DNA from 3 places in the Agarivorans sp. QJM3NY_29 genome. Region 1 is predicted to be linked to each of the others. Evidence: predicted binding sites of a transcription regulator. Region 1 holds the regulator's gene; each other region holds the start of a gene.

Region 1 (6,794 bases):
ATATTGCGGATCTAGAATTATTTCATCCTCACCCATTGGAGCCTGAAAAATTTATTGAATTAGCCAAGCAATGTGAAGGCTTAGCTTTGAGCAATTCGCAGATTAAGGCCAGTGACGGGGCGAATGTGAATAGTCACTACGGGGTGAAGGTTTATGGAAACAGCCATGGTTTTGTTGAAGGCTATCCAACCAGCCGCCATAGCATTAGTTGCATGTTGATCGCCGGTGATAAAGAGATGCAGCGTGATTACGCCTATAGCGTGGCGCGTGATTTTGCCGATTTAGACAGTATTCAACAACTGGCCGACAAGGCGATTAGTAAAACCTTAGGTCGCCTCGGTAGTCGTAAAATAGCGACTTGTGAGGTGCCGGTGGTGTTTGACCAAGAGGTCGCGAGTGGCTTATTTGGCCACCTCGTGGGGGCGATTAGTGGTGGTAATTTGTATCGCCGTTCGTCTTTTTTACTCGATAGTTTGGGCAGTCAGCTGTTCCCTAGTTGGTTGTCGATCTACGAGGACCCTTTTATTAAAAAAGGCTTATCAAGTACTCCTTTTGATAGCGAAGGCGTGGCCCCGAAAGCGACCCATATTATTGCTGATGGGCGTTTAGAGAGCTATTTGTTAACCAGCTACTCGGCACGTAAACTGGGCATGCAAAGTACCGGTCATGCTGGTGGGATCCATAATTGGTTAGTGCAGCACAGTGGGATAAATCGGGCTGATTTGCTGAAGCAAATGGGAACCGGTTTATTGGTGACAGAGCTGATGGGCCAAGGCGTTAATTTGGTCACCGGTGATTATTCTCGAGGCGCGGCTGGTTATTGGGTTGAAAATGGTGAAATTGCTTTTCCGGTACATGAGATTACGGTAGCCAGTACCTTGCCAGAGATGTTTGCCAATATAGTTGCCATTGCGGATGACTTCGATAAAGAAAGCTCAATTCAAACCGGTTCAATATTGATTTCTTCGATGAAGATTGCGGGTAGCTAGTACTTGTTGCTCTTTCAGCGTCTATTTCTGTTTAAGATAAGCATTTTAACAGCGGCCTGTGGTATGCCGCTTTGTTTTCTCCGAAAATACAGCTCAAGCTTGCTTCAAAGATAAATTTTTCGTCAGCGCTTAGGCTGATTGATATTTAGTAGGAGCTTCGATTTAGATACTCCTGCCTTAAGCTAATACTAAGGTGGCCATACCTAAAAAGGAGAACAAGCCCATCACATCGGTGATGGTGGTTAAGGCCATTCCCCCCGCTAAAGCGGGGTCGATATTAAATTTTTTCATTAATAAGGGAATACTAACCCCAGCTAATCCGGCTAAGGACATATTAATGAACATCGCCCCAGCGATGATAATGCCTAAAGTCCAGTCACCTTTCCATAGGGTGATCACTACCGAAATAACACTCGCCCAAATTAAGCCATTTAACATACCGATTGCGGCTTCCTTACCGATCAACCAGCGAGAGTTGCCCTCGCCAATGTGGCCCACCGCAAGCCCCCGGATCACGAGCGCTAAAGTTTGATTGCCAGCGATGCCACCCATACTAGGAACAATAGTCATTAAGATCGCTAGCGTTGCCAATTGTTCAATCGTTGATTCAAACATATTGCTAATCGACGCTGCAATTAAAGCCGTACAAAGATTCACCGCTAGCCAGACGGTGCGCCGTTGAGTACTTTTTAAGACCGGGGCGAAGGTATCCTCATCATCGTCCATCCCCGCCATCCCCATCATCGAGTGTTCCGCATGCTCACGAATAATATCCACCACATCATCGATGGTAATTCGGCCTAACAAGCGCCCTTGTTCATCAACTACTGGGGCAGATATCCAGTCGTGGCGTTCAAACAGGGAAGCCACGTCATCTTCATCCATGGCGACCGGTATGGTTTCGGCATTACTATCCATTACCTCTCTGACGTTGACGCTTGGATTAACGGTGAGCAAGGTTGATAGTGGGATATCGCCGAGTAGTAAATCATTCTCATCGACAACATAAAGTGCATCCGTTGCCTCAGGAAGTTCGCCCCTAAGCCGCAAATAGCGCAATACAACATCAATACTGACATCTGCCCGCAGGGTGATGGTGTCGGTATTCATGATACTGCCAGCGGTGTCTTCTGGATAAGCGAGCGCAGCTTCGACTCGATGGCGGTCTTGGCCATCCATTTGCGACAACACCTCTTGATAGACACTATCGGGTAGGCTGCGAAGCACGTAGGCGATATCATCGGTGTCCATTCCCTCGGTCGCTGCAGCAAGGGTTTCGGGGGCCATTAATTGGAGTACCCCTTCCATGACATCTTCGTTTAATTCTTCGAGGATCTCACCGTGCTTTTCCGGATCGGTGAGTTGCCATAATACTTTTCGACCTGCGGGAGGGCTAGATTCTAATAGTAGAGCGACATCACAAGGCGGCATCTGATGAAGCATTCGCCTAACATGCACAAACATACCACTATCGAGCGCTTGGTTTAGCTCCTGTAGGCGTTTGTGTTGATTAGGATTTAACTCCATCTCTTCAGGCATAAGCGGTCCTTATAGTCGTGTAAAGATTAAACCACGCTTTTAGAGCGGGTGAACCTGTCGCGGATGGTACAAAGGTTTTCAGCGGAACCCTTTGGGTAACATGTGTCACAGTTTACGGCTTGAGTACCTGCATCAGTGCTGTTTCTACGCGATAGGCTCTGCCTTGTCCGCTACGATATAAATATTCACTAAAAATGCAACAGGACTTAGTGTAGCAGTTGCATCAATAAATTCGCGTTATTCCTCGTCGAAGTTTGCTTCAACGAGTTGTTGTATGGCATCGAGAGCAGCCTCTGCATCGTTACCTTCAGAGATTATCGTGAGGGTATTGCCTTGAGCGCTTGCCAACACCAGCAATCCCATCACGCTGGCAGCCGAAGCGGTTTTTTTCCCGTCAATAATACTTACTTCAGCTTCAAATTCTTGTACCAATTCGACCAGTTTGGTGGCTGGGCGAGCGTGTAAGCCCAGTTTGTTTTTTACGACGACTTGTCTAGTGAGTTTCAAGTTTATGTTCCAAAGTTCGATGGCGCCGCTGCACCTTACGTTTTTGACTAAAGTGTTCAGCCAGTTGTTCGGCGACATAAACACTACGATGTTGTCCGCCAGTACAACCAATTGCGATGGTCAGATAGGCGCGATTATTGGCTTCTAAATGCGGCAGCCAAGATCCTAATAAATCAGCGATTTGCTGGATGTACTGCTCTACAAGAGGCTGCTTGGCTAAATAATCTTTAACCGCTTGATCGAGACCGCATAAAGGTCGTAGTTCTTCTTGCCAGTGCGGGTTCGGTAAAAAGCGAGCATCAAATAGGTAATCGGCATCATTGGGTACGCCATTTTTAAAGCCAAAGGACTCAAACACCATAATTAATTGCTGCTGTTGTTCTCCGGTCACTCGCGATCGAATGAGCTGACTCAATTCATGTACGGATAAACGCGAGGTATCTATTCTTAGGTCAGCATTGCGAGAAATGGGGGCGAGCAGGGCGGTTTCAGATTCTATGGCCTTGGCTAGAGACATGTCGTTTTGACTCAGTGGATGAACCCGCCGAGTTTCACTGTAGCGGCGGATCAGCGCATCATCTTTCGCGTCGAGAAAAATACTTAATAGGTTAAGCTCAGAGCCTTCATCGCGAATTAGTTGACCGATGGGTGAGGGTTCATCAGGTAAATTTCGCACATCAATGCTAATGGCGACTTTGGTGTACTGTCTTTTTAGGTGTTCAATTAAAGGACGCCATAATACGACTGGTAAATTGTCGACACAGTAATAACCTAAATCTTCTAATACTCGTAGTGCGACCGTTTTACCTGAACCGGAGCGCCCGCTAACGATAATCAGTTCCATGATAACCCCTAATAACGATTAGAGTCTTAGGCTATCATGATCGTGTATAATTCGTCATCACTTTGTGCTGTACGAAGTTGTTTGCATATTTGCTTATCGTTAAGTTTTTCAGCAACTTGAGCGAGAGTATTTAGATGTTGTTGACATTGGTCTTCGGGAACCAGTAAGGCAAATATTAAATCAACGGCTTGATTGTCAATGGCGTCAAAGGAAATCGCCGGAGTACAGCGTAATAATACTGCGGTCGCATGGTATTGATTGCCTATTCTACCGTGAGGGATCGCGATGCCTTGGCCAATGCCAGTACTGCCCATGCGTTCACGATTTAATAAACTTTCAAATATACTTTTAGATGTGGTGTCGAGTTGCTTCGCAACTAGTTCACTGATCAATTCCAATGCTCGTTTTTTTGACGAACATTGGACTGCACTTTGGGTGCAGTCCAAGCTTAGTACTTTATCTATTTGCATTACTATGACTAATGTTTGGTGAGTTTTTCTTTATGCTTAATGACTTGGCGATCGAGCTTATCGATGAGGCTATCGATGGCCGCGTACATATCAGCGTGTTCTGAAGTGGCGAATAATTCACCACCATTTAGGTGTATAGTGGCTTCGGCAATCTGATTCAGTTTTTCGACATTGAGAATAACATGGACATTATTAATTTGGTCGAATCGTCGTTGTAGCTTAGTAAACTTAGTGTGGACATATTCTCTCAAAGACTCAGTGATTTCTACGTGGTGTCCAGTAAGGTTAATTTGCATAGATGTCGTCCCCTTTATAGTGGCCTTTAAATAAGGCTCTTACGTTGGTTAGAAGGTGGAATAGCCAATGACTCACGATATTTAGCTATCGTACGCCTAGCCACCTTGATGCCTTGATCTGCCAAAATATCAGCGATTTTACTATCGCTGAGTGGTTTACTGGTATTCTCGGCAGCAACCAGTTTCTTAATTAATGCACGAATGGCTGTTGAGGAGCATTCTCCTCCACCATCGGTAGCCACATGGCTAGAGAAAAAGTATTTGAGTTCGAAGATCCCGCGAGGGGTATGCATGAATTTTTGAGTCGTGACCCTAGAGATCGTGGATTCATGCATTTCAACCGCTTCGGCAACATCATTCAATACCATCGGTTTCATGGCTTCTTCACCATATTCAAAGAAAGCTTGTTGGTGATGCACGATGCAATTAGAGACTTTCAGTAGGGTTTCGTTACGGCTTTCAATACTCTTGATGAACCATTTTGCTTCTTGCAGATGGCTGCGAATAAACTGGGTATCGTTGGCGTTGGTCGAGGTTTTAGTCATCGATGCATAATGTGAATTGATGCGTAGTTTTGGCATCGCGTCAGGATTGAGTTCAACCACCCAGCGACCTTGACGTTTAATCACCGAGACATCGGGAATTACGTATTGGGCTTGATTTGGTTCGACGGCATTACCAGGTCTTGGCTCTAAGGTGTGAATCAGCCGCATCACTTCGCGTAGCTGCTCCTCTTTTAACTTGGTTTTACGGGCCAATAAACGAAAATCTCGATTTGCTAATACGTCAATATGATTCGATACGATGTCTTTCGCTTCATTCAGCCAAGGTGTTTGTTCGCTGAAACGACTTAATTGGATGAGTAAGCATTCCTGTAGAGAGCGGGCAGCAATACCAACTGGATCGAAGTGCTGAATACGTTTAAGTACTGCTTCAATTTCATCTAACTCGACATCTAAATCATTATTTTCAATCGAACGTAGTCCCTCAAGTAATTGCTCACAATCTTGGGTCAGGTAACCTGATTGGTCGACTGCGTCGATGATGGCGAGGGCGATCGCTTGGTCTATTTCACTAAAAGGCGTGAGGCGCATTTGCCAGAGCAAGTGATCTTGTAAGGAGTCAACGGTTTCACCTTGAAACAACATGTCGTTGTCATCACTGCTGCTACCGGATGAAGAGCTGGCAGGAGCCGAACTCGCGCTGTAAATGTCATCCCAAGTTGAGTCAACCGGAAGATCGTCTGCGACGGTATCTTGACTAATGGCATCGCCAGTTTCCATCTGGCTGCTATCGATCTCCGTTTGGCTATTGTTTGCATCACTATTTTGCTCGCTGGCTGATTTAAATTCAGCCGAGTCTGCGTCATTTGCTTGCGCTTCATCTGCTTCTAGCAGAGGATTACTCTCCAAAGCTTCTTGGATTTCCTGCTGCAGATCCAGCGTCGAAAGCTGGAGTAAGCGTATGGCCTGTTGTAACTGGGGGGTCATGGTTAATTGCTGACCAAGACGCAACTGCAAAGATGCTTTCATTAATTACCGCTGTTCCTTCTTTTTATTATCGCGTTTGAGGACATACTTTAACTATAGCTTGAATTGTTCACCGAGATAAACTCGTTTCACATGCTCATTTTTAAGTATCTCCTCAGGTTTTCCTGAGGCTATCAGTTCGCCTTGGCTAACGATATAGGCGTGCTCACAAACATCTAGTGTTTCTCTTACATTGTGGTCGGTGATCAATACACCCAGACCGCGATCACGAAGATGTTCAATGATTTTTTTTATATCGATAACAGAAATAGGATCCACGCCTGCGAAGGGTTCGTCAAGCAAAATAAACTTAGGTGCGGCAGCTAGAGCGCGGGCAATTTCTACTCGGCGACGTTCACCGCCCGACAGACTCATGCCTAAATTCTTGCGAATATGACCAATATGAAACTCTTCAAGTAAGTCATCGAGCGCGCCCATTTGTTGTTGTTTATCGAGGTCTTTACGTGTTTCTAAGACCGCTAAAATATTCTTTTCTACCGAGAGGCGACGAAAGATAGATGCTTCTTGCGGTAGGTAACCTATGCCTTTGCGAGCCCGGGTATGCATGGCGGTACTTGACAGATCTTCGTTGTCAATTAGGATCCGCCCTTGGTCCCTTG
Region 2 (6,794 bases), 2.0 Mb from region 1:
TGCTATACCAACTCCCAACTCCCAACTCCCAACTCCCAACTCTTAGCTGCTAACGCGCCACCTATAACTGCAGTTAATATCGCCATCGGTAAACGTAAGTGAATAATCATGATTTGAACTGAATCTTCACCAGAAATGGAAAGCCAAATAAAGTTAAAGATCGCTTTCAGCCCCCTTGTTGCATCAAGTATAGAGTGTCCAGAAGCAGTACTTTTTATTTTTTCTTAATATTCAATTGCTTAATGTTAATTTCTTGTCAATATATTGCCTATTTTGTGTCAAATGCAAATGATGTTTATTTGCATTATCGTTAGCAAGTGGATAGTGTGACGCAGTCTTCAAGGCAGTTCAGTATTAATCGGTTAGCAAAATAGATAAGGACTCATATAAAATGTACAAAATATTACTTGGCTTAATCGCAGTTATTTTTAGTCAGGTTTCGTTTGCAAAACTCACCACTGTCACGGATGTTATTGATCGTGAAGTCACTTTTAATGCCCCAGCGCAACGTGTAGTTGTTGGCTTTTATCCAGAAGACTATATGGCAATAGGTACTGAAGCGGCATTTGATAATGTTGTTGGGATGGCAAAATACATGTGGGAAACTCGCACTGAAAACTGGGAGTTATATGTAAAACACCGTCCTTCTTTAAAAAATATTCCTGACATGGGTCGAGTGGATACCAACTCTTTCTCTGTTGAAAAGGTCATAGCACTAAACCCTGATCTATTGATGCTAGCCGAGTGGCAATATAAAGCGCTGGGGAGTGAAGTATCACGCTTCGAGTCTGTAGGGATCCCGATTATCGTTGTTGATTACAATGCCCAAACCGTAGAGCGTCATGTTAAGAGTACTGAGCTAATAGGTGTTATTACTGGCCAGGAAGAGCGCGCAGCCAAAATTTCGAGTGAGTACCAGCAAAGTGTAGAGATGATCAACGCTAGGTTAAAAGAAGCCAACCTACCTAAACCAAAGGTTTATACTGAATACGGAGGTGCCGGCGTGGAAGAAATTGGTTATACGTTTGGTAAAAACATGTGGGGTGCTATTTCCACAATGGCTGGCGCAGATAATATCGCAGCTCCTTATGTCGAATGGTGGGGAAAACTCAATCCTGAACAAATTATTGCCGCTAACCCAGACATTGTCGTTATCACTGGTTATGAATCTGGTCGAGCAAATAAAACAGCGATGGTTATGGGACAAGGAGTTGATGAAGAGTTAGCGAAGCAACGTCTTCTCGGCTATAAAAATCGCGATGACTGGACAACGTTAGCAGCTGTGAAAAACAATCGAATCTATGGTGCATATCACGGTGCGGTTCGGACGATTTTGGATGGTGCTATGATCCAATATTACGCCAAGATAATGTATCCGGAAGTTTTTAAAGATTTAGACCCAGTTGAGTATTACCAAAATTTCTATAAAAAATACCTACCTGTTCGTCCGAAAGGCACGTTTATGACTCACTTATAGTTGATTATTTACAAGTAACAATACGGGAGTCAGTGACTCCCTAACAAGATAGCTAGACAGCGATTCCTGTTTTAAAACGTCTTCTTATTTTTCCAGCGTAGAGCTTGTATTGAGAAAACGATCTAGCTTGGTGAGCGCAGCACCACAAAGAACACTCTTGGTTGCAAGTCCCAGAGTGTGAAGACGTTTTTGAGGAATCGAGGGGCGATTCAACATTGCAACGCGATGAAAACTATAACTCAATATGCTTAAACAAAAAGTTGGGAGAGACGCATATTCTAGGACAAGCAATGCTTGACCAGCCACCATGTTATAGGCCAAATTAAGAGTGTGTATTCCCCTCTAACGCTTATTTAAGTAAGTGCTCTACAGACACATTACTTTTAAAAAATTGATACACATACAATCAATCTAATATCAAACTTAGCCGTATTATCTTCATTGGTAAAGATGGAATTGCTTACTGGCTAGTGATGTGAAAAGGTTGATCATGGTAACAAATAACTAGACTGTCATCCCAACTCCCCAAACACATGTTTGCGCTATTGTGAGCAATGATGCAGCAAGCCATTTATAGGATTTAGTCGTGATTTGTCAGAACGTGGGTAAAATCGAGTATGAGCGACTATCCGTTATTGGTTGAGGATACCGCCCCTTATATTAGGCGCTAGCGGTTTATATTGCGGTTAATGCTGTCGCCTATCGTTAGTGGGATGTGTTTGCGCATATCATTGAGTTAAGCCATAACCACGATAAACCGAGAACCACAGCTCTAAGTTTACTGCTGCAAGCATTGCACAATCTGTTGTGGTGTTCACTTAAGCAGCTGAAGCTGCTGGTTAGGTTCGATAATGACATTTAGCCCAGTGGCATGATCGAGCTGCATTTTATATTACTTGTCCTGAACATTTTCTCAATATTGAGTGATTTAATTGTATCTAAGTCATTTATTCATTTGTTGGGGGTCGCTCCGCAAGCACAATCATTCTTACAATGATTGTTGTGTAAGCGACATTGATGAGGGCTTTGTGGCACGCACTTGCGACAAAAACTTCTTAGTGATGATTTATTCTTGTTTTTATTCAACGACTTATGGTTTTTATTCCAGTTGGCTCGGTATTCGCAATAGTTACTGCGGGAACCGTTTATCAAGCTAAAGGAAGAAAATATTATGGCTATTCGTCAATGTGCAATTTACGGAAAAGGTGGTATTGGTAAATCAACTACTACCCAAAACTTAGTAGGTGCTTTAGCAGAAGCTGGCAAGAAAGTAATGATTATCGGCTGTGATCCTAAAGCGGATTCAACCCGCCTTATTTTACATGCAAAAGCGCAAAACACCATTATGGAAATGGCTGCTGATGCGGGTTCTGTAGAAGATATCGAATTAGAAGATGTACTTAAAGTCGGTTACGGCGGTGTTCGTTGTGTTGAGTCTGGCGGTCCTGAGCCAGGTGTAGGTTGTGCGGGTCGTGGTGTGATTACTGCGATTAACTTCTTAGAAGAAGAAGGCGCCTATGAAGAAGATCTCGATTTCGTATTCTACGACGTATTGGGTGACGTGGTTTGTGGTGGTTTCGCTATGCCTATTCGCGAAAACAAAGCGCAAGAAATCTACATCGTGGTATCGGGTGAGATGATGGCGATGTATGCCGCAAACAACATCTCTAAAGGGATTTGTAAATATGCTGCCACCGGTAGTGTTCGTTTAGCGGGTCTGATTTGTAACTCACGTAAATGTGACCGTGAAGATGAACTGATTGAAGCGCTTGCGGCCAAAATTGGTACTCAAATGATCCACTTTGTACCGCGTGACAACGTTGTACAACAAGCTGAAATTCGTCGTATGACCGTGATTGAGTACAACCCTAAATGTAATCAAGCCGATGAATATCGCGCCCTCGCCAATAAAATCATCAACAACAAGTTATTTGTCGTTCCGACTCCTGTGACTATGGATGAGTTAGAAGAGTTGCTTATGGAATTCGGCATCATGGACGCAGAAGACGAGTCGATCATTGGTCAAGTTGCTGAAGAAGTGACCGCCTAATCATTCACCAACCAAGTGATCTTATTGATGCTATAGGAGGCAGCAATGTCTAACAATAAAGCAGAAACTCAAGCGCTGATTGATGAAGTGCTAGAAGTTTATCCAGAAAAAGCCAAAGCGGATCGTAAAAAGCACCTCGATGCCAACGACAGTGGAACGGGTAGTTGTATTACCGCTAACCGTAAGTCGTTGCCAGGGGTGATGACCGCGCGGGGCTGTGCTTACGCGGGTTCGAAAGGAGTTGTGTGGGGACCAATTAAAGATATGGTGCATATCTCTCATGGTCCTGTGGGTTGTGGCCAATACTCACGCGCTGGCCGTCGTAACTATTATACCGGTTATACCGGGGTAAACAGCTTCGGCACCATGAACTTTACCTCTGATTTCCAAGAGCGCGACATTGTGTTTGGGGGCGATAAAAAACTTGCCACCATGATCGACGAAGTGGAAATGTTGTTTCCATTAGCGAGCGGGATTTCTATTCAATCAGAATGTCCTGTCGGGCTGATCGGTGATGATATCGAAGCGGTTGCTAAAACCAAAGGTGCAGAAATCGGTAAAACCATCGTGCCAGTGCGTTGTGAAGGTTTCCGTGGGGTGAGTCAGTCGCTGGGTCACCACATCGCCAACGATACTTTACGAGATTACGTCTTGGATAAGTCGGAAGGTAAAGAAGTCGCGACCACCGATTACGATGTGGCCATCATTGGTGATTACAACATTGGTGGTGATGCCTGGTCTTCACGGATCTTATTGGAAGAAATTGGTTTACGGGTCGTGGCGCAGTGGTCGGGTGACGGTACCTTACCAGAGCTTGAAAATACCCCTTCGGTGAAGCTTAACCTAGTTCACTGTTATCGTTCGATGAACTACATCTGTCGCCACATGGAAGAAAAATACGGTGTGCCATGGATGGAATACAACCTATTTGGTCCCACTAAGTGTGAAGAGTCCTTACGCGCTATTGCGGCCAAGTTCGATGAGAAAATTCAGGCCAAGGCTGAAGAAGTGATTGCTGGTTACAAAGCGCAATGGCAAGCCGTTGTCGACAAGTACCGTCCTCGCTTAGAAGGCAAAAAAGTTATGTTGTATGTGGGTGGTTTACGTCCGCGTCACGTGATTGGTGCCTATGAAGATTTAGGCATGGAAATTGTTGGTGCGGGTTATGAATTTGGTCATAACGATGATTACAGCAAAACCGTCCCTGAAGTGAAAGATGCCACCTTGATTTACGATGACGTAACAGGTTACGAGTTAGAAGCATTTGCCGACAAACTGAAACCCGATCTGATTGGTGCCGGTGTGAAAGAAAAATACATCTTCCAAAAAATGGGGATCCCATTCCGTCAAATGCACAGCTGGGATTATTCCGGTCCTTATCATGGCTTCGATGGGTTTGCTATCTTCGCCCGCGACATGGACATGACGCTGAACAACCCTTGTTGGAATAAGTTAACGCCACCATGGAAGGCGGATAAGACAGAAAATCAAGCAGCTGCTTAAGCGCAGTCTAGTTTGCTTAGCAAGGTCAGGATGAGTGCAACCGCACTTGAGTGTTTAACTCAATCCGTTAGTTCACAGATGAGTGGCGCGGAAGGAGATATAAAATGAGTCAATCAGTAGACGATATCAAAGCTGGCTACCCGCTGTTTCAGCAGCCAGAATATCAAGACATGATGGCGCGCAAACGTGCCGATCATGAAGAAGGCGTGAGTGACGAGAAGATCAAAGAAGTCTTTGAGTGGACCACCACTGAAGCGTACCAAGAGCTTAACTTTTCACGCAAAACCTTAACTATCGATCCCGCAAAGGCCTGCCAACCACTTGGTTCGGTATTATGTGCCTTGGGTTTCGAAAAAACCCTCCCTTATGTACATGGTTCGCAAGGATGTGTGGCTTATTTCCGCACTTACTTTAACCGTCACTTTAAAGAGCCAGTGGCTTGTGTGTCAGATTCAATGACCGAAGATGCAGCGGTATTTGGCGGCCAAAAAAATATGTACGACGGTCTTCAAAACTCCTTGGCATTGTACAAGCCAGAGGTGATTGCGGTTTCTACTACCTGTATGGCGGAAGTTATTGGTGATGACTTGAATGCCTTCATTGGTAATGCCAAGAAAGAGGGTTACATCCCAGAAGACTTGCCAACCCCATTTGCCCATACACCGAGTTTTGTGGGCAGTCATGTCACCGGTTGGGATGGCATGTTTGAGGGCTTTGCCAAGTATTTCACGGGCAAAAACATGGACGATAAGGTGGTCGCTAGTAATGGCAAAATCAACCTTATTCCCGGCTTTGAAACCTACTTAGGAAACTACCGAGTCATCCATAGCATGCTGCAGCAGATGGATGTTAATTACAGTCTATTGAGTGATCCTTCGGAAGTACTCGATACGCCAGCTGATGGCGAATATCGTATGTACGCAGGCGGTACACCGCTGGCTGAGCTAGAAGATGCACCAAACGCGATTACCACCATTTTGCTGCAACCCGATCAGTTGGTAAAAACCAAGAAGTTTGTGGAAGGCGTTTGGAAGCATGAAGTGCCTACGCTCAATATTCCAATGGGCTTAGATTGGACCGATGAATTCTTAATGAAGATTTCTGAACTCACTGGCAAAGCGATCCCTGAATCACTGGCGACCCAGCGTGGCCGTTTAGTAGACATGATGACAGACTCGCATACTTGGCTACATGGCGTAAGCTTCTCTATCTATGGCGACCCAGATTACTTAATGGGTTTAACTAAATTCCTGATGGAATTGGGCTGTGAAATTAAACACATCTTATGTAATAACGCCGCTAAACGCTGGCGTAAGAAGATGGAAGCCTTGATTGCGCAATCGCCAACTACGGCCAATGCTGAAATTCACGTCGGTAAAGATCTATGGCATTTCCGTTCATTGGTGTTCACTAATAAACCTGACTTTATGATTGGTAACTCATACGCCAAATTCATCCAACGCGATACCAAAGCCAAGGGTGAAGAGTTTGAAGTACCCCTGATTCGACTTGGTTTCCCTATTTTTGATCGCCACCATCTGCATCGTAACACCACTTTAGGCTACGAAGGCGGCATGTATATGCTGACCACGCTGGTCAACGAAGTGTTGGCAAAACTCGATGAAGACACTTCAGAGCTGGGTAAAACAGACTACGGTTTCGATCTGGTTCGTTAAACCTCGTTATCTGTATGAAGCAATGGCCGGTGCACTGCTCCGGCCATCTTAAGGAATCTAAGTATGCCAAATCTTATTATTAGCCGTG
Region 3 (6,794 bases), 810 kb from region 1:
TGGTCAAGATCATTATTCGTTTGAAAAATCAGCGCCTTATTAAACATTGCACTGATATTTTCTGGACTTTTCGCTAATACTTTATTTAGATATTGAAGAGCTAAATCAGCTTGATTCATCTTAATATAATAGGCGGCAATCAAATTTTGGGCCTGAGTCGTATTCACCTTACGTTTAATCAGGCTATCGATGCTTAGTTTCGCCGCATCTATATCATCAATTTCTAAAGCCAACTCTCCTTTGAGTTGCAACCATTTTAAAGGCGATTGATCATCACTATAAGGCAAAGACGTGAGCTGCAAAAATGCTTGTTGAGGCTCCCCACTCGCGCGTAATAACTCAGCTTCTAAAATACCAATATAATTAGATTTACTATGGTACGCCCGCATCTGTTCAAAAGCTTGTTGCGCCGCCCGAATTCGCCCGGATTCAATATACAAATAGACCAACTGTGCTGATAAACCCAGATCGGGAAGAATGTATTCGAAATTATCTTGTAGCAATAATTGCAACTTATAAGCCTGATCTGAGCGAAGGTAAACCTTGGCCAACATTCGAGTCGCCCCTAAGTCACTCGGTTTTGCCTTTAAATACTGACTCAAATACTGTTGCGCTTTTTCATCATTCTGGCGAATAAACTCCGATGCGCCTTGAATAAACAGCAGCATACTGGGGTCAGTTAACTCACTCCCTTCCGCTGCAGAAATTTTCTGGGATAACTCGGCCAGGCTTTGCTCTGCAAGCTCAAATTCGTCTTGCTTCGCGAGTAAGGTCGCATTGATCAGAATGGCAGTCGGATCATTGGGGGTTTGTTTTTGAATACGCTGTAGGTAATGCTTAGCTTGCTCAAGACGATTCAACTTAAGATTGGTCATCACCAAACTACGCAATATCTTAGGATCCTCTGGATCAATGGAAATAGCATGTTCATAACTCACCAAAGCTTGCTCGAGCATGCCTTGAGCCGCGACCAGATCACCCTTCAACTTCCAAGTTCGTTCATTATTATTGTTAATTGCTAAGGAGTGAGTGACTAATTTATCCGCTAAAAGGTATTCCTTTTGAGCTAAATAAAGGGTTGCCAGCGTATTGATTGCACTCGATTGATTCGGCGCCAACTGCAGTGCTTGTTCAAATTCTAACTTCGCGAGCTCAACTTGTGATTTGCGTAAATAGATGCGTCCACGTAATAGCTTCCATTCAAATTGACTATTTTTTGAAAACTCAGCAGAACGTTGCTCTAGCGCCAACACAGCGTCAACTTTCCCTTGCAGCAATAGCACGTTACCGAGCAAGGGGAGAACCAGATTAATATCCGCACCTAGAGATAAAGCTTCTTCTAACTGCTCCTCTGCTGCAGCTAAGTTATTTGCATTAAAATACACTTTAGCTAATAACAATTTAGAAGAGAGATGTTGTGGATTTGCTTTTAAGGCATTTTTCAAATGAATGAAGGCTTCATTCTCGTCACCTAATTGATAAGCCTTAACTGCCAGTTCATAGTTATTGGTTTGTTCGTCGGCAAAGGTAACGTTTCCCATTAACAGCAGCGTGAGAGCAATAATCGTTTTATTCATTCTTAACATGCATTTCCTTTACTTCGCGTGAACAATCAATTGATTCAACAAGCAGTATCTAATGAACAAGCAGCAAAAAAAAGACAAAAAAATACGAAATACAGCGTATTTCGTATTTTTAAACTAAAAAGGAGTTCAGTTAAATTATGCTTGGCGCTTGTTCTTACGTAAAGCAAGTCCAAATAGACCCATGGCTAACAACATCACCGTGCCAGGTTCAGGAACACTGGTTGCTGGTTGTAAAGGATCTTCACCTGGAGTCGCCTTAGCCCCCGCTAATTTAAAGGCATCGTTGTTATCAGACCAACCTAAGCTTCCAAATATCGGATTGTATGCCCCAATCAACCAGTATTTAGAGCTAGCACTGGAATCAATGGCCTGATAGGCAAATTCATCTGCATCCGCAACTTCCGCTTCGGTGGTCCAACCCAAGCCAGCCAAATCGTCCCAAGTTTGGCCATATAAAACTGGCGTATCACTACCGGAATAGGCGAGAACGCTCACATCGGCACTACTTGATGAACTATAACCGTAGTCTTCATAGGCCCAACCAAGCGTAAAACCAGACAGGTTAACTGACTGATCAAAGCTTAATAGCACCATGTCATGGTCATTACCAAAGCTGTCGATAGCATGGCTCGGTGACCCAGAGCGTTCGTCCTGATTTTTAGACATCAGGCCCCAATAATCGCTATAACTCAATCGAGTATTCGCTAAGGTTTCATCTTCGCGACGAGTCCCGGTATCGGACCAACCTTGAACACTCAAACCATCTAAATCTAGCGTATTGCCATAATTTGTTCCGGACAGAGTTCCATCATCGAAATCCCACACTTGCTCTGCAGCAACAGCCGACAAAGATAAAGCACAACTTGCTACTAACAAAATATGTTTAAACACAACGCCTCCCAACTAGCATCCTGCTATTAAAATTTAATCTTTTACTGCCTCATACAAAGCAAATTTCAAGCCAACTATAATTAATCTATTTAAACAATAACTTACAAACCAAACCTGATATTTTAAACGCTAAGTGTAAAAAAAGCTGACAAATGATTCCTTTGCTTTACATGCCGCAAAACTGAATGCAGCTGTAAACGCAGTGTAATTTTCAAGCGATTCTATCACAATAAAGTCAATCCACACTACCAATAGCGCTCTACGGTGATCTGTCCGGGCTTCCTGCGCAGGTTTTTAATCAAAGCTTTATGCTCTAGCTCTCGCTGTGCATCCGCGATCATCTCAGGATTTCCACAGATGATCACTTGCGAATTGTCTACCTTAAACTCTAAACCAACGGCGCGCTCCAGAGCCCCATTGGCGATCGCCAAAGGAATACGACTCTTGAGTGCATCAGGATAAACTTCGCGAGTCACCATTGCTTGAAAAATAAATTGCTCTGCATATTGAGCTTTATATTTATCAATCAACGGTTGATAGGCGATATCTTGAGCGTAACTGACGGCATAAACTAATACAATTTTTTCAAAGCGCTGCCATACCGCAGCAGTTTCTAACATTGAAAAATATGGACCAATCCCCGTCCCACTGCCGAGCAGCCATAGATGCTTCCCCTCAGGGACTTCATCTAAAACCATAAAGCCTGAGGCTCTGCTGGATACTTCGATACAATCGCCAAGCTGCAGGGAATGTAGATTGGGCGACAATAAACCTTGCTCAACTTTAATGGCTAAAACCTCTAAATAATCACTGTCAGGAGGATTCACCAAAGAATAAGCTCGAGCGATACGTTTTCCATCTCGCATTTCCGATAACTTAATGAACTGGCCGGCAGTGAATGGTTCAATATCGGCTTTTATCCGTAAGCTAAATAATTGTTCATTCCAATCAATACGTTGTATAACCAAACCTTTAGTCCACATCATGGTTCCCTCGTGACTAAATCAAAATATGCAACACTGTTATATTGCTCATAAAGCGCATAGCTCTCAGCTCAGGAATAGCACCAAATTTGATTCAACAATGATTTATCGTCGCCGGCGTTGTTCGACAAAAATCAATTGACTGGTATCAAAACCATAGCTTTTGGCTTTCTTTAATAAATCAATTCGAAGCTGAGGAGAGATCTCGGGATGACGCGCCAAAATCCATAAATAATCTCGATTGGGTCCAGCAACCAACGCATATTGATAGTTTTTATCTAATACAAAAACCACATAGGCTCCGTAGAAAGGACCAAAGAAAGAGACTTTTAAATGCGCAACCTTTGGTGAATCGACAAACTTGGCGATGCCCTTCGCCTCAGACCAAGTTTGTTTTTGCTCAGAGAAGCCTTTGTTAAGCACTCTCACTCGGCCATCCCTAGCTAAACTGTAAGTCGCAGTCACTTGGCTTAAGCCTCGCTCAAAGGAATGATCGAGGCGCGCAATTTCGTACCAAGTCCCCAGATAACGAGACAAATCAAAGTTGTCTACAGGCTCTATACCCTCAGGCTTAGCAGTGCAAGCAGACATCAACAGCAGACTAAAGCAAACCAGTAACAAACGATTCATGAGCATGCTTCCAAATTAAAACCAAAGCGCCGCAATACAGCCCACTAAGGTCATCACAAATAAAAACCACTTCAAAGTTGTGGGGGCAGCCTTAATGGCAAATTTAACCGCATAATGCGCGCCAATGATATAACCCACCGCTAATACGCTCCCTGGTAACCACAACACTTGGTCACGAACAATAAAGATCACCAAGGCAATGCTAGTAAATGCCAAAGTGCAAACTAACTTAAGTGCATTTGCTCTCACTAAATCGTAGCGTAGACTGCCAGCTAAGGCCGCGACCAATATGAAACCGACGCCCGCTTGAACAAAGCCCCCGTAAAAACCAGACAAGGCCAGACTCCATTTGGCGGCGGGCGTCTGCCTTACTTTTTTAGCTTGGGTTCCCGGTTCCGCAGCAACGACACTGGGTTTAATCAGTATCAGTCCAGCCATCGTCAACATCGCACCGAGCAACAAATATTTAATGATCCAGCTGGGGGCATAAGAAGCAGCAACGGCCCCGAATAATCCCCCCACCATGGTTGGCCACAAGATAGGGACCACATCTTCGATGTCTAATTGACCATGTTTCTTGAAACCTAAGGCTCCCGTGAGGCATTGTAAAAAAATACCAACACGGTTAGTAGCATTGGCGATTTCGGCGGGCATTCCCATGACCATTAAGGCTGGTAGCGTTAAATTTGAGCCGCCCCCCGCTAAAGTATTGATGACCCCTGCTACCAAGCCAACTCCCAACAGCAACAAACCATGCCAAATCGTAAAGTCGATCATTAAACGAAACTCCTCATCGATAAATTCACCTTAGCATTGCCTTAAACAATAATCATTAACATCTTGTATCCTTTAATCTTGCTCACACTAATTTTGTATCAACAGCAGTGCTCGGGCACAATGACAGCATGATGCTCGAAACGGAAAGTAACTAAAATGTACAATTACATCATTATCGGCGGCGGTATTGTTGGACTTTCTACCGCTTGGCAGCTTCAGCAACACCACCCGCAAGCCAAGATCCTGCTAATCGAAAAAGAAACTCAATTGGCGCAGCATCAAACGGGACATAACAGCGGCGTGATCCATGCGGGTGTGTATTACCAACCGGGCAGCCTGAAAGCCAACTTTTGTAAACAAGGCCACCAGCAAACGCTCGCGTTTTGTAAGCAGCATCATATTCCGGTAGAACAATGTGGAAAACTGTTAGTTGCCAGTAATCCCCTAGAACTCAGTAGAATGCAGGAACTCGAACAACGCTGCCAAACGAATGGCATTCAAGTTGAACGACTCGATGGCCAACAGCTCAGGGAATTGGAACCGAACATTTGCGGCTTAGCCGCTCTCAAAGTAGCCGCCACAGGGATTGTCGATTACCAACAAATTTGCCTTAAAATAGCGCAACTATTTCAAGACCTAGGCGGTGAAATAAAGCTCGCTCAGCAAGTAATAAAATTAAACGAAGATCCCCACAGGATCCGCGTTACGACCCAACAAACGAGCATTGATACCCAGTATCTAGTCGTATGTGGTGGTTTAATGGCCGACCGCTTATGCCAAATGTTAGACATAGACATCGATTTTCAAATCATTCCCTATCGCGGTGAGTACTATCAATTGACTGCGCGCCATAATCAACTCATTAAACACCTGATCTACCCGATCCCCGATCCAGAACTTCCATTTTTGGGCGTACATCTCACCAAGATGATCAACGGTTCCATTACGGTGGGGCCTAATGCAGTTCAGGGTTGGTCTCGCGAAGGCTATCAAAAAGGCGCATTTAATCTTTGTGATATCAAGCAAATGCTAGCTTTCAGTGGGTTTTGGAAGGTCGCCAAACAACACTTTCGCAGTGGCTTGAGTGAAACCAAAGACTCATTCTTTAAATCTGGATATTTGCAGCGTGTACGTAAATACTGCCCGAGCCTACAGCGCCATGATCTTGGCCCCTACCCAGCCGGGATCCGCGCCCAAGCTGTACTTCGTGATGGCACCTTAGTACATGACTTTTTATTTGCCCAAAGCGCACGTAGCTTACATGTTTGTAATGCACCCTCACCTGCGGCAACCTCAGCATTTCCAATTGGCGCGCACATCTGTGATAAATTAGCGGCATTGAGTCAGCCCTAATGAAAGAATAATCGACTAAACGCTGCATTATAAATTGGCGCTGTCGATCTCTAGGTAAAAGTTATATGCAAATCATCACTAAAGCGGTGCCAACCAATCTTATCTCTGGATTTTTAGGTGCAGGCAAAACTACCTTAATTAAACATCTGCTAGCCAACAAGCCTCCAGAGCAACGTTGGGCCGTTTTAAGCAATGAATTTGGCGAAATAGGTCTCGATGCCGACTTCATTTCCGCCGCAGACCCCGACTCAAAGGTATTCATCAAAGAAGTCCCCGGAGGATGCCTATGTTGCGCTGCAGGGGTGCCGTTTCAGGTGGCGCTGACACAACTATTACGAACGGCAAAACCAGACCGTTTATTAATCGAACCGACCGGCCTCGGCCATCCCAAACAAATTCGGCAACGCCTGCAAAGCTTAAGTGCTCAAGCACACTTACAGCTCGCGGCGACACTCACCTTAGTAGATGCTCGAGTAATTACCGACCCTCGCTATACCTCACACCCCAATTTTGCAGCACAGTTGGCAATTGCAGATCTGATCCTTGCCAGCAAAAGCGAAAGCTATCAATCGAA

The links. The regulator sigma-54, encoded in region 1, starts transcription at its own class of promoters, with help from an activator protein. The targets are predictions, from matches to a motif close to GTTGGCACGNNNNTNGNNT.
Region 2: a site for sigma-54 is predicted at 2,585-2,603, ahead of nifH (nitrogenase iron protein). Genes of this name have one in related genera too.
Region 3: a site for sigma-54 is predicted at 2,534-2,552, ahead of xdp1 (exosortase-dependent surface protein XDP1). Genes of this name have one in related genera too.

What each region holds. Positions count from the first base shown of each region.
Region 1 is NZ_CP194036.2:4,220,322-4,227,115, reverse strand. It holds gene pmbA (metalloprotease PmbA) at 1-989, shown strand, start outside; gene mgtE (magnesium transporter) at 1,167-2,528, opposite strand; gene ACRRS0_RS19080 (HPr family phosphocarrier protein) at 2,766-3,035, opposite strand; gene rapZ (RNase adapter RapZ) at 3,022-3,879, opposite strand; gene ptsN (PTS IIA-like nitrogen regulatory protein PtsN) at 3,906-4,349, opposite strand; gene hpf (ribosome hibernation promoting factor) at 4,358-4,645, opposite strand; gene ACRRS0_RS19060 (RNA polymerase factor sigma-54) at 4,672-6,177, opposite strand; gene lptB (LPS export ABC transporter ATP-binding protein) at 6,229-6,794, opposite strand, start outside.
Region 2 is NZ_CP194036.2:2,235,418-2,242,211, forward strand. It holds gene ACRRS0_RS10270 (ABC transporter substrate-binding protein) at 392-1,477, shown strand; gene nifH (nitrogenase iron protein) at 2,649-3,527, shown strand; gene nifD (nitrogenase molybdenum-iron protein alpha chain) at 3,573-5,030, shown strand; gene nifK (nitrogenase molybdenum-iron protein subunit beta) at 5,135-6,706, shown strand; gene nifT (putative nitrogen fixation protein NifT) at 6,770-6,794, shown strand, end outside.
Region 3 is NZ_CP194036.2:3,407,396-3,414,189, forward strand. It holds gene prsT (XrtA/PEP-CTERM system TPR-repeat protein PrsT) at 1-1,586, opposite strand, end outside; gene xdp1 (exosortase-dependent surface protein XDP1) at 1,722-2,477, opposite strand; gene ACRRS0_RS15515 (ferredoxin--NADP reductase) at 2,723-3,460, opposite strand; gene ACRRS0_RS15520 (lipocalin family protein) at 3,566-4,090, opposite strand; gene ACRRS0_RS15525 (sulfite exporter TauE/SafE family protein) at 4,106-4,867, opposite strand; gene lhgO (L-2-hydroxyglutarate oxidase) at 5,024-6,220, shown strand; gene ACRRS0_RS15535 (CobW family GTP-binding protein) at 6,286-6,794, shown strand, end outside.